2 regions of the Rhodococcus sp. JCM 9793 genome follow, and region 1 is predicted to be linked to the other one. Evidence: riboswitches for the same ligand, from Rfam matches in the RefSeq annotation. Region 1 holds a riboswitch; the other holds the start of a gene.
The links. A riboswitch is a leader RNA that binds a small molecule or an ion and turns the genes downstream of it on or off. The one in region 1 is predicted to bind thiamine pyrophosphate.

Region 2: it holds a riboswitch for thiamine pyrophosphate, as region 1 does, so the genes downstream of both, ACZ46K_RS26390 (3-oxoacyl-ACP reductase) here and ACZ46K_RS22845 (TenA family protein) in region 1, are expected to answer to the same signal.

Annotation. Positions count from the first base shown of each region.
Region 1 is NZ_AP043721.1:4,476,383-4,480,592, reverse strand. It holds gene ACZ46K_RS22850 (ABC transporter substrate-binding protein) at 1-931, opposite strand, end outside; gene ACZ46K_RS22845 (TenA family protein) at 916-1,626, opposite strand; TPP riboswitch at 1,619-1,715, opposite strand; gene ACZ46K_RS22840 (carboxylesterase/lipase family protein) at 1,802-3,343, shown strand; gene ACZ46K_RS22835 (TetR family transcriptional regulator) at 3,416-4,069, shown strand; gene ACZ46K_RS22830 (ABC transporter ATP-binding protein) at 4,090-4,210, shown strand, end outside.
Region 2 is NZ_AP043721.1:5,263,046-5,267,255, forward strand. It holds gene ACZ46K_RS26375 (ABC transporter ATP-binding protein) at 1-564, shown strand, start outside; gene ACZ46K_RS26380 (ABC transporter permease) at 561-1,328, shown strand; gene ACZ46K_RS26385 (DUF998 domain-containing protein) at 1,333-1,923, shown strand; TPP riboswitch at 1,967-2,058, shown strand; gene ACZ46K_RS26390 (3-oxoacyl-ACP reductase) at 2,117-2,890, shown strand; gene ACZ46K_RS26395 (LLM class flavin-dependent oxidoreductase) at 2,890-4,210, shown strand, end outside.

The sequences.
Region 1 (4,210 bases):
CGTACAGGAACCGCGCGTACCCGGCCCATTTCTCCGCGTCGAGGGTACCGACGCGACCCTGCTCGTCCCGCATGTAGTCGGAGGCGAGCATCCGCTGGCTCTCGAAGACGAGCTCTTCGTCGGGAAACGCCCCCGGGTTGGCGTCGAGCAGCGCGCGGGCGCCTCGATCGGCATCGTCAGCGGCGATCTCGTACCCACGCTGAAGTGCCTGCACGAACGCGCGGCCCCGGTCCGGATTCTCGGCGAGCCAGTCCTCGTTGCCGTTCACGACGATCGCGTACTGGTCGGGGAAGCCGTAGTCGGTGTATTCGAAATAGCGCATCGGCAGTCCGCGATGCTCTGCTTCGAGTCCTTCCCACGCAAGATACGAGACGGTGAAGTCTGCGGTACCGGAGTAGACCGCCTCGTACGCGGACGTTCCGAGGACGACCTCCTCGAACTCGCCGCGTCCACCGTCGTTGCGGATGACCTGCGCGAGCGCCTCGCTGTCACCGGGGTCGGCGAAACCTGCGTAGACGTGACCGTCGAGGTCTGCCGGACGCATGAGATCCGCGCGGTCCGCCTTGACGCCGATCCCTGTTGCCCAATGCTGCAACGGAGCGAGCACGGTGACGGTGTGTGCCCCGGAAGCGCGGGAGAACGTCGCCATGCCGTGGGTGGAGATGCCGAACTCCGCGTTGCCGGCGTCGACGAGGGTGTCGGGTGTCGCCTCGTTGTAGGGCAGGATCTCGACGTCGAGCCCGGCATCGTCGAACAGTCCTTCCTGCAACGCCACATACAGACCGGTGTGGTTGGTGTTCGGGGTCCAATCGAGTGCGAACCGGATCGTGTCGTCGGAACCGCCACCGGCGCATGCGCCGACTGCGCACACGGTGATGGTGGCGACAGCGAGTGCGGTGATCCGGTGCCGCAGCGTCACGACGCGGGCCACGGCTGCGTGTTCAGGGCGGTGTCCCAGAACAGCAACTCGTAGCGGGTCGCGAGGGTGAACGCGTCGATCATCGCGTCGCGCTCGGTGTCGGTGGCGGCTGCCCCGGCGGCGTCGACGAGGGTGCGTGCGGTCGCGACGGAATCCTGGAATCCTTGGTCGTCGTAGGTGGCCACCCACTGCGCGTAGGGATGGGCCGGATCGGCGGCGAGCACGGCGGCTGCGCTGGAGGCCAGGTCGCGGCACACTTCGGCGTAGATCCAGAAGCACGACAACACTGCGGCGGCACCCACCGGATACGGTTCGGTCGCCACCGTGGCCGTCAGATACGACACGTAACCGAGGCACGCGGGGGAGTGCGCGACGGGTGCGTCGCTCACAGGCAGCACGCCATCGGTGAGAAGCTGCCGGTGCAGCGAGGATTCCTCGGTCGCCGCCGTCGCGGAACTGGTCGCCCAGAATGCGCCGGTGACCGGGTCCGGTGCCTTGGAGGCGAGGAGCGCGAGGGCCTTGGCGTATCCGGCCAGGTAGAGCGCATCCTGCTCGATGTAGAAGCGGAACGACTCGAGGGGAAGCGTGCCGTCGCCCAGGCAACGCAGGAACTCGAGGTTGTCGATGGAGTCGCGTAGAACCTTCGTGTGGTCCCACAGGACATCGGTGAAACGGTCGGTCGGTGAATCGTGCGCAGGCACAGTCATCCCGAAACATCCCTTCGTCAGCATTACCTGATCAGGTTCGACGGGTGTGATCTCAGCCCCGCACTTGCGGAGCACCCCGTGTCGGTCGGAGGCGACGATAGCACCTTCGCCGAGCGGCTGTCGGCTCGGTGTCCGGTGGGTACGTTGGGATGCGAGTAGCTCACCGGGAGGTCATGTGGACGCCGAGACACTCGTTGTCGGATGCAAGTACGGCGAAGCCCGCGGATTCCGCGACGGCGCGGTGTACTCGTGGAAGGGGATCCCGTTCGCCGCCCCGACCTGCGGTGACATGAGGTTCCGGTCGCCGGAGGGGCCTTCGCCGTGGTCGGGAGTGCTCGACTGCGAGCGGTACGGGCAGATCGCTCCGCAGAGCCGGAACAGCCCGATCGGGATCTCGTCCGACATGACCATCGGCGAGGATTGCCTCTCGCTCAACATCTGGGCTCCGGAACCGGACGGGCACAAGCGCCCGGTGATGGTGTGGATCCACGGTGGCGCCTATGTGATCGGCTACTCGGGTCAGAAGATCTACGACGGACGTGTGCTGAGCGAGACAGGCAACATCGTGGTGGTCACGCTCAATTACCGTCTGGGGGCGCTGGGGTTTCTGGACCTGTCGTCGTTCTCCACCGTCGGCGATACGTATGAGTCGAATCTCGGTCTGCGAGACCAGATTGCTGCGCTCGAATGGGTGCGCGACTGCATCGCGGACTTCGGCGGCGATCCCGACAACGTCACCCTGTTCGGTGAATCGTCGGGCGGGGGATCGGTCACGACGCTCATGACGGTGCCGCGCGCCGAGGGGTTGTTCCATCGGGCGATCGCGCAGTCGCCACCGGCGACGTCGGTATACGGTCGTGAACGCGCGGCGATGGTTGCTGAGCGATTCCTCGATATCCTCGACGTGTCGCCTGCTCGGGTGGGGTCCCTGCGGGACATGCCCTACGAGCAGCTCGTCGCCGCGGCCGAAACAGTGGTCGGGGAGATCCCCACGAAAATTCCGGGCACCTTGGCGATGACCCCGGTGGTCGACCGCGACCTGGTGCCCAAATATCCGGTCGCGGCGTTCCAGAAGGGTCTGTCGCATCGGGTTCCGCTCATCATCGGTTCGAACAAGGACGAGCCGTCGATCTTCCGTTTCATGAAGTCGCCGCTGATGCCCGTCGACGATTCGGCGGTCCGCGCCATGCTGGAGGCACTCGCGAAGGACCGTCCCGATCTCGAGCCGGAACGGCTCGCTGAGATCGCCGCGGCGTACCCTGATCTGCCGAAGCCGAGTGGTGCGATGGCCCTGTCGCGCGACGCGGGTTTCCGGATGCCGGTGTTATGGGTCGCGGAGGCGCATGCCGAACATTCCCCGACATGGGTGTATCGATTCGACCACGCGACGCCGATGCTCAAGGCCGCGCGGATCGGTGCCGGTCATGCAACCGAATTGCCATACGTGTTCGGCAATTTCGGGACGCTCGGTCGCGATCCGAGTTTCTGGCTCGGTGGTCGCAAGGGTGCGATCGAGGTGTCGGGGCGGGTGCAGCGTCGATGGCTGGCATTCGTCAAGCACGGGGTGCCGGCTGCTCTGGATGCGTCGAAGCACTGGCCGCAGTACGAGCCAGGCGAGCGCATGACCTTGCTGATCGATGCGCGCGACACGGTCGTGTCGGATCCGGATGGGTCGATGCGGGAGGTGTGGGGCAATCAGGTGATGGGCTTCTCCTGAAGCCGACCGAGTAAATCCTGTTGACGTGTAAATCCTGTTGACGTCATTGAACACGTGTGCAACCCTTGGAACATGCGTTCAGTCGAGGGCGTTTCCGACCTCACGACCCGTGCTCGCATCCGCGACGCAGCAATTCGTTGTGTTGCTCGGGACGGTGTGAACATTTCGCTGCGGGCCATCGCCTCCGAATGCGGTGTGAGCGCCTCGCTCATCGTGCACCACTTCGGTTCCCGTGCCGGTCTGCGTGAGCACTGCGACGCGTATGTTCTCGACAGCATCCGCGAGCTCAAATCCTCGGTCCTCGAACCGGGCAGTGGGGTCGCGGCGATGTTGGCGCAGCTCGAGAACATCGGGAGCTATGCCCCGCTCATCGGCTACCTGATTCGGAGCCTTCAGGCCCGGCGCCCGGCCTCTCGGGCGTTTCTCGATCATCTGGTGGCCACCACCGAGGGCTACCTCGCGAAAGGTACCGAGTCCGGCATCGTGAGTCCCAGTCGGGATCCCGAGGCACGGGCACGGGCGCTCGTCGAGTTCAGCACCGGCGCGCTGCTACTGCATGTTCCCGGCCCGAACGAGCCTCTCGATCTCGACGCATTGCCCGCGTGGCTGCGTTCGTACAGTGACCGTCTTCTGCTCCCCTTGCTCGAGCTCTACACCGAACCGCTACTCACCGACTCGACCATGCTCACCGCATATCTGGCTGTCCGGGAGGCAGCCGACCCGTAACCGACCACGGAGGTTGCACCATGGACACACCCGCCATCGACACCGTCGACCTCGTCAAGACCTTCGGCACCACCCGCGCTCTCGACGGATTCTCGATCGAAGTCGGAACCGGAACCGTAGCAGGGTTTCTCGGACCCAATG
Region 2 (4,210 bases), 790 kb from region 1:
CCGGACGGGGGGCACGTGCGCGTACTCGGCCTCGACCCGCACCGTGACCGGGCACAGCTCCGGCAGATCCTCGGCGTGCAGTTGCAGCAGTCCACACTGCACGGGTCGCTGACCGTCACCGAACTCGTCGGCCTGTATCGCACCTTCTATCCGCAACCCGTTCCTGCCGGGGAACTTCTCGAGATGGTCGGCCTCACCGAACAACGAGATATCCGATTCGAGAAGCTCTCCGGCGGGCAGCAGCAGCGGTTGTCTATCGCGCTCGCACTCGTCGGGCGGCCACGTGTGGTCATCCTCGACGAACTGACCACCGGCCTCGATCCTCGTGCGCGGCGACAGATGTGGAAGACGATCGAACGACTACGCGCCGGCGACGTCGCAGTTCTGCTGGTCAGTCACGCGATGGAAGAGGTGGAGCACCTCTGCGACCGCGTGGCGTTGCTCGACGCGGGAAACATCGTCGCACTGGACACCCCGGCCGGTCTCGTCGCGCAGGCAGCGGCGGAGAACCTCGACGACGCGTTCGTCGTACTCACCGGAAAAGAGTTGGAGGACACCGCATGAGCACCGCCGTCGACACCCACCGTCCAGGAGCCGCCGCCTGGCTCACGCTGACCGTGTGTGAAGCGAAGATGGTCGCACGCGACACCGCCGGGCTCGTCGTTCCGATCGGACTTCCGCTGTTGATCCTCATCATGAGCGCGTCGTCGGCGAGCAGCGAAATCGTGGCGAACGGGCGCTCGGTGCTGGACGTGTTCGTTCTTCCGCTGGTGTTCACGATCATCATCGCCACGATCGGTGTCATCAACATGCCGAGTTTCCTCGCGTACTACCGGCGCACCGGAATACTGCGACGACTGTCGGTGACGCCCGCGTCACCCGCTATGGTCCTGGTCGCCCAGGTCGTGGTCAGCGTGCTGCAGACCCTGGTCGGGCTCACCGCAGCTCTCGTCGTGGCCACTGTCTTCTTCGACGCCCGCCTGCCCGTGCATCTCGGCACTGCTGTCGGTGTGTTCGTGCTGTCGATGGCGGCGATGTACGCCGTCGGAATGATCGTCGCGGCGATTTCACCGACCCCGAACTCCGCGGTGGCGATCGGACTCGTCGCATTCTTCGCACTGGGTGCGACCGGAGGCTTGTTCGGTAGCCGCGATGCGCTTCCCGACCCGGTCGCGACGATCGGAGAATGGTTGCCGTTCGGTGCCTCGGTCGAGGCGATGTCCGCGGCCTGGGCGGGGAACCCCGCCGACCCGGCTCACTTCGTCGCGCTCGGTGTGACGATCGTGGTCGGTGTCGTGGTCGCGGCTGCGCTCTTCCGGTGGGAGTGATCGCGTGACGATCATCGGTTCGATCGCACTCGCGGTGTTCGTCGTGGTCTTCCTCGTCGACGGATGGACCCGCCCCGGCTACCACCCGGTGCGTCAGCCCGTCAGTGCACTCGCGCTGGGCCACCGGGGCTGGATTCAGGCCACCAACTTCATCGTGTGCGGTGCAGTAGTGACTGCCGGAGCGATCGGCGTCGCCCACACATTCGGCAGTGTGTTGCTCGGCGTGGCGATCGGAGTGTTCGGTGTGTCGCTCCTGGTCTCGGGGCTCTTCCCGATGGATGCCATGCGCGCATATCCGCCTGGCACACCGGACGAGACCCCGACGGAGTACTCGCGGCGGCACACTATCCACGACCAGGCGGGCGCGGTCGTGTTCACTTCGCTTCCAGGGGCGGCGATCATTGCAGTCTTCACCGTGCCCGGTGCAGGATGGACGTGGTTTTCCTGCCTGACCGCTGCCGCGCTGACCGTCGGTTTCATCGTGTTCGGGCAGGCGTGGGAGAACGATTCCCGCTACGCCGGCCTCATCCAGCGGGCAGTGATCGTCGTCGGCTGGGCGTGGCTCGCACTGCTGTTCCTCCATGCCGGAACGTGACGCGCCGCAGCATGGTCGAACCGAGCTGTTAACCTGGCGTTCGAAACTCGACACGGGGTGCCGGACACGGCTGAGAACACACCCGTCGAACCTGATCTCGATCATGCGAGCGAAGGGATGCCGAGCCGGCGACAGGCCAGAGGTCCGACGCCGTCTGCGTATCCCTTCGGTCCGAAGGGAAGGCGTCACAACAATGTCCACAACAGCACTGAAGAACCGGATCGTCTTGGTCACGGGCGCCGGCCGCGGGCTCGGCCGCAGCATCGCACAGGCTTTCGCAGACGAAGGTGCGTCCGTCGTCGTGAACTACCGGCGCAGCAACGACGCGGCACGGGCTCTCGCCGAGAGCATCGGTACCGAACGCGCGATTGCCGTGCAGGCCGACGTCACCGACCGCACGCAAGTAGAGGCCGTGTTCGACCGGGCGCGCGAATATTTCGGCCGTCCGGTGACCACTGTGGTGAACAACGCCCTGCCCGACTTCTCCTTCAACGGTGACGCCCGCGACAAGGCGGATCGAATCGGATACGGCGCCTTTGCCGCCCAACTCGAAGGCATCGTCGGTGGTGCGGTGAACACCATCCAGGCCGCACTGCCGGGAATGCGAGAAGCCGGCGGAGGCAGCATCGTCAATATCGGGACCAACCTGTTCCAGAACCCGGTCGTGCCGTACCACGACTACACCGCAGCCAAAGCAGCCTTGTTGTCGACGACCCGTACTTTCGCTGCAGATCTGGGCCCCGAAGGCATCCGAGTGAACATGGTGTCGGGTGGGCTCCTGCGCACCACCGATGCATCGTCCGCGACACCTCCGGAGGTCTTCGACCTGATCGCCGCGTCGACCCCGCTGCGCAAGGTCACGACCCCGGAGGATTTCGCCGCGGCCGTGTTGTTCTTCGCGTCCGACTGGTCGCGTGCAGTCACCGGGCAGAACCTTGTCGTCGACGGCGGTCTGGTGATGAACTGATGGCGGTACGCACCTTGCATATCAACGCATTTCTGTACGGCGCAGGTCACCATTCCTCTGCGTGGCGGCACCCGGATTCCGCTGCGGAGCGCATCGGCGACATCGCCTATTTCGAGGAACTCACGCGCACCGCCGAGCGGGGACGCCTCGACGCGGTGTTCTTCGCCGACGGCCACAGTGTGAACCCCGCGTACACGGCGGGCACGACGTGGTTTCTCGAACCGATCACCGCACTGTCGGCGATGGCGCGAGCCACCGAGAAGATCGGGCTGGTCACCACGGTGTCCGCAAGCTTCTACACACCGTTCCACGCGGCCCGTATGCTCGCGTCACTCGATCACATCAGTGGTGGACGCGCCGGTGCCAACATCGTGACGTCGATGTTCGACGCCGAAGCCCGCAACCACGGATCGGATTCGTTACCGGCTCACACCGAACGCTACGGCAGGGCAGAGGAGTTCATCGACGCGATTGTCGCACTGTGGGATTCATGGGACGAGCACGCCGTGATCGCGGACCGCTCGGCCGGACGTTTCCTGGATGCCGACGCGATCCACCGGATCGAGCACCGCGGCAAGCACTTCCGTGTGGACGGTCCGCTCACGGTGCCGCGCTGCCCGCAGGGACGCCCGGTGTTGTTCCAGGCCGGCGCCTCGGACACCGGACGTGACCTTGCGGCCCGCCACGCCGAGGCCGTGTATTCGGTTGCCTGGGATCTTCCGGCGGCGCTCGAATTCGCCACCGACCTACGTGCCCGCGCCACCGCCGCGGGACGTGATGCCACGTCGCTCGCGATCCTCCCCGGACTCGTCACCTACGTCGGCCGCACCGTCGATGAAGCGCAGGCGAAGAAGTCGGAATTGGACGCGTACCTCGATATCGAGGGCGCACTCGCCCAACTCGGGTCCTTCACCGGCCAGGACTACACCGGCCACGACCTCGACGCTCCGGTCTCGGACCTGCCGCCCATCTCGGAGTTCACCGGCCCGCAGGGACGGTACGCAACAGTGCAACGAATCATCGAGACGCAACGACCCACTCTGCGAGAACTGCTCGGATTTCTCGCTGCCGGCGGCGGTCACGCCACCATGATCGGCACACCCGAGTCGGTCGCCGACCGAATCGAGGAGTGGTTCGTCGCCGGTGCCTGTGACGGTTTCAACCTGATGTGCCCTGCCTACCCGGATTCCCTCGACGACTTCGTCGACCTCGTGGTGCCGGAGTTGCAGCGCCGCGGCCTGTTCCGCAGCGAGTACCCGGGCACTACCTTGCGTGACTCGCTGGGGCTGGCGGTGCCGGCTCTGCCGCACAGGCACAGGG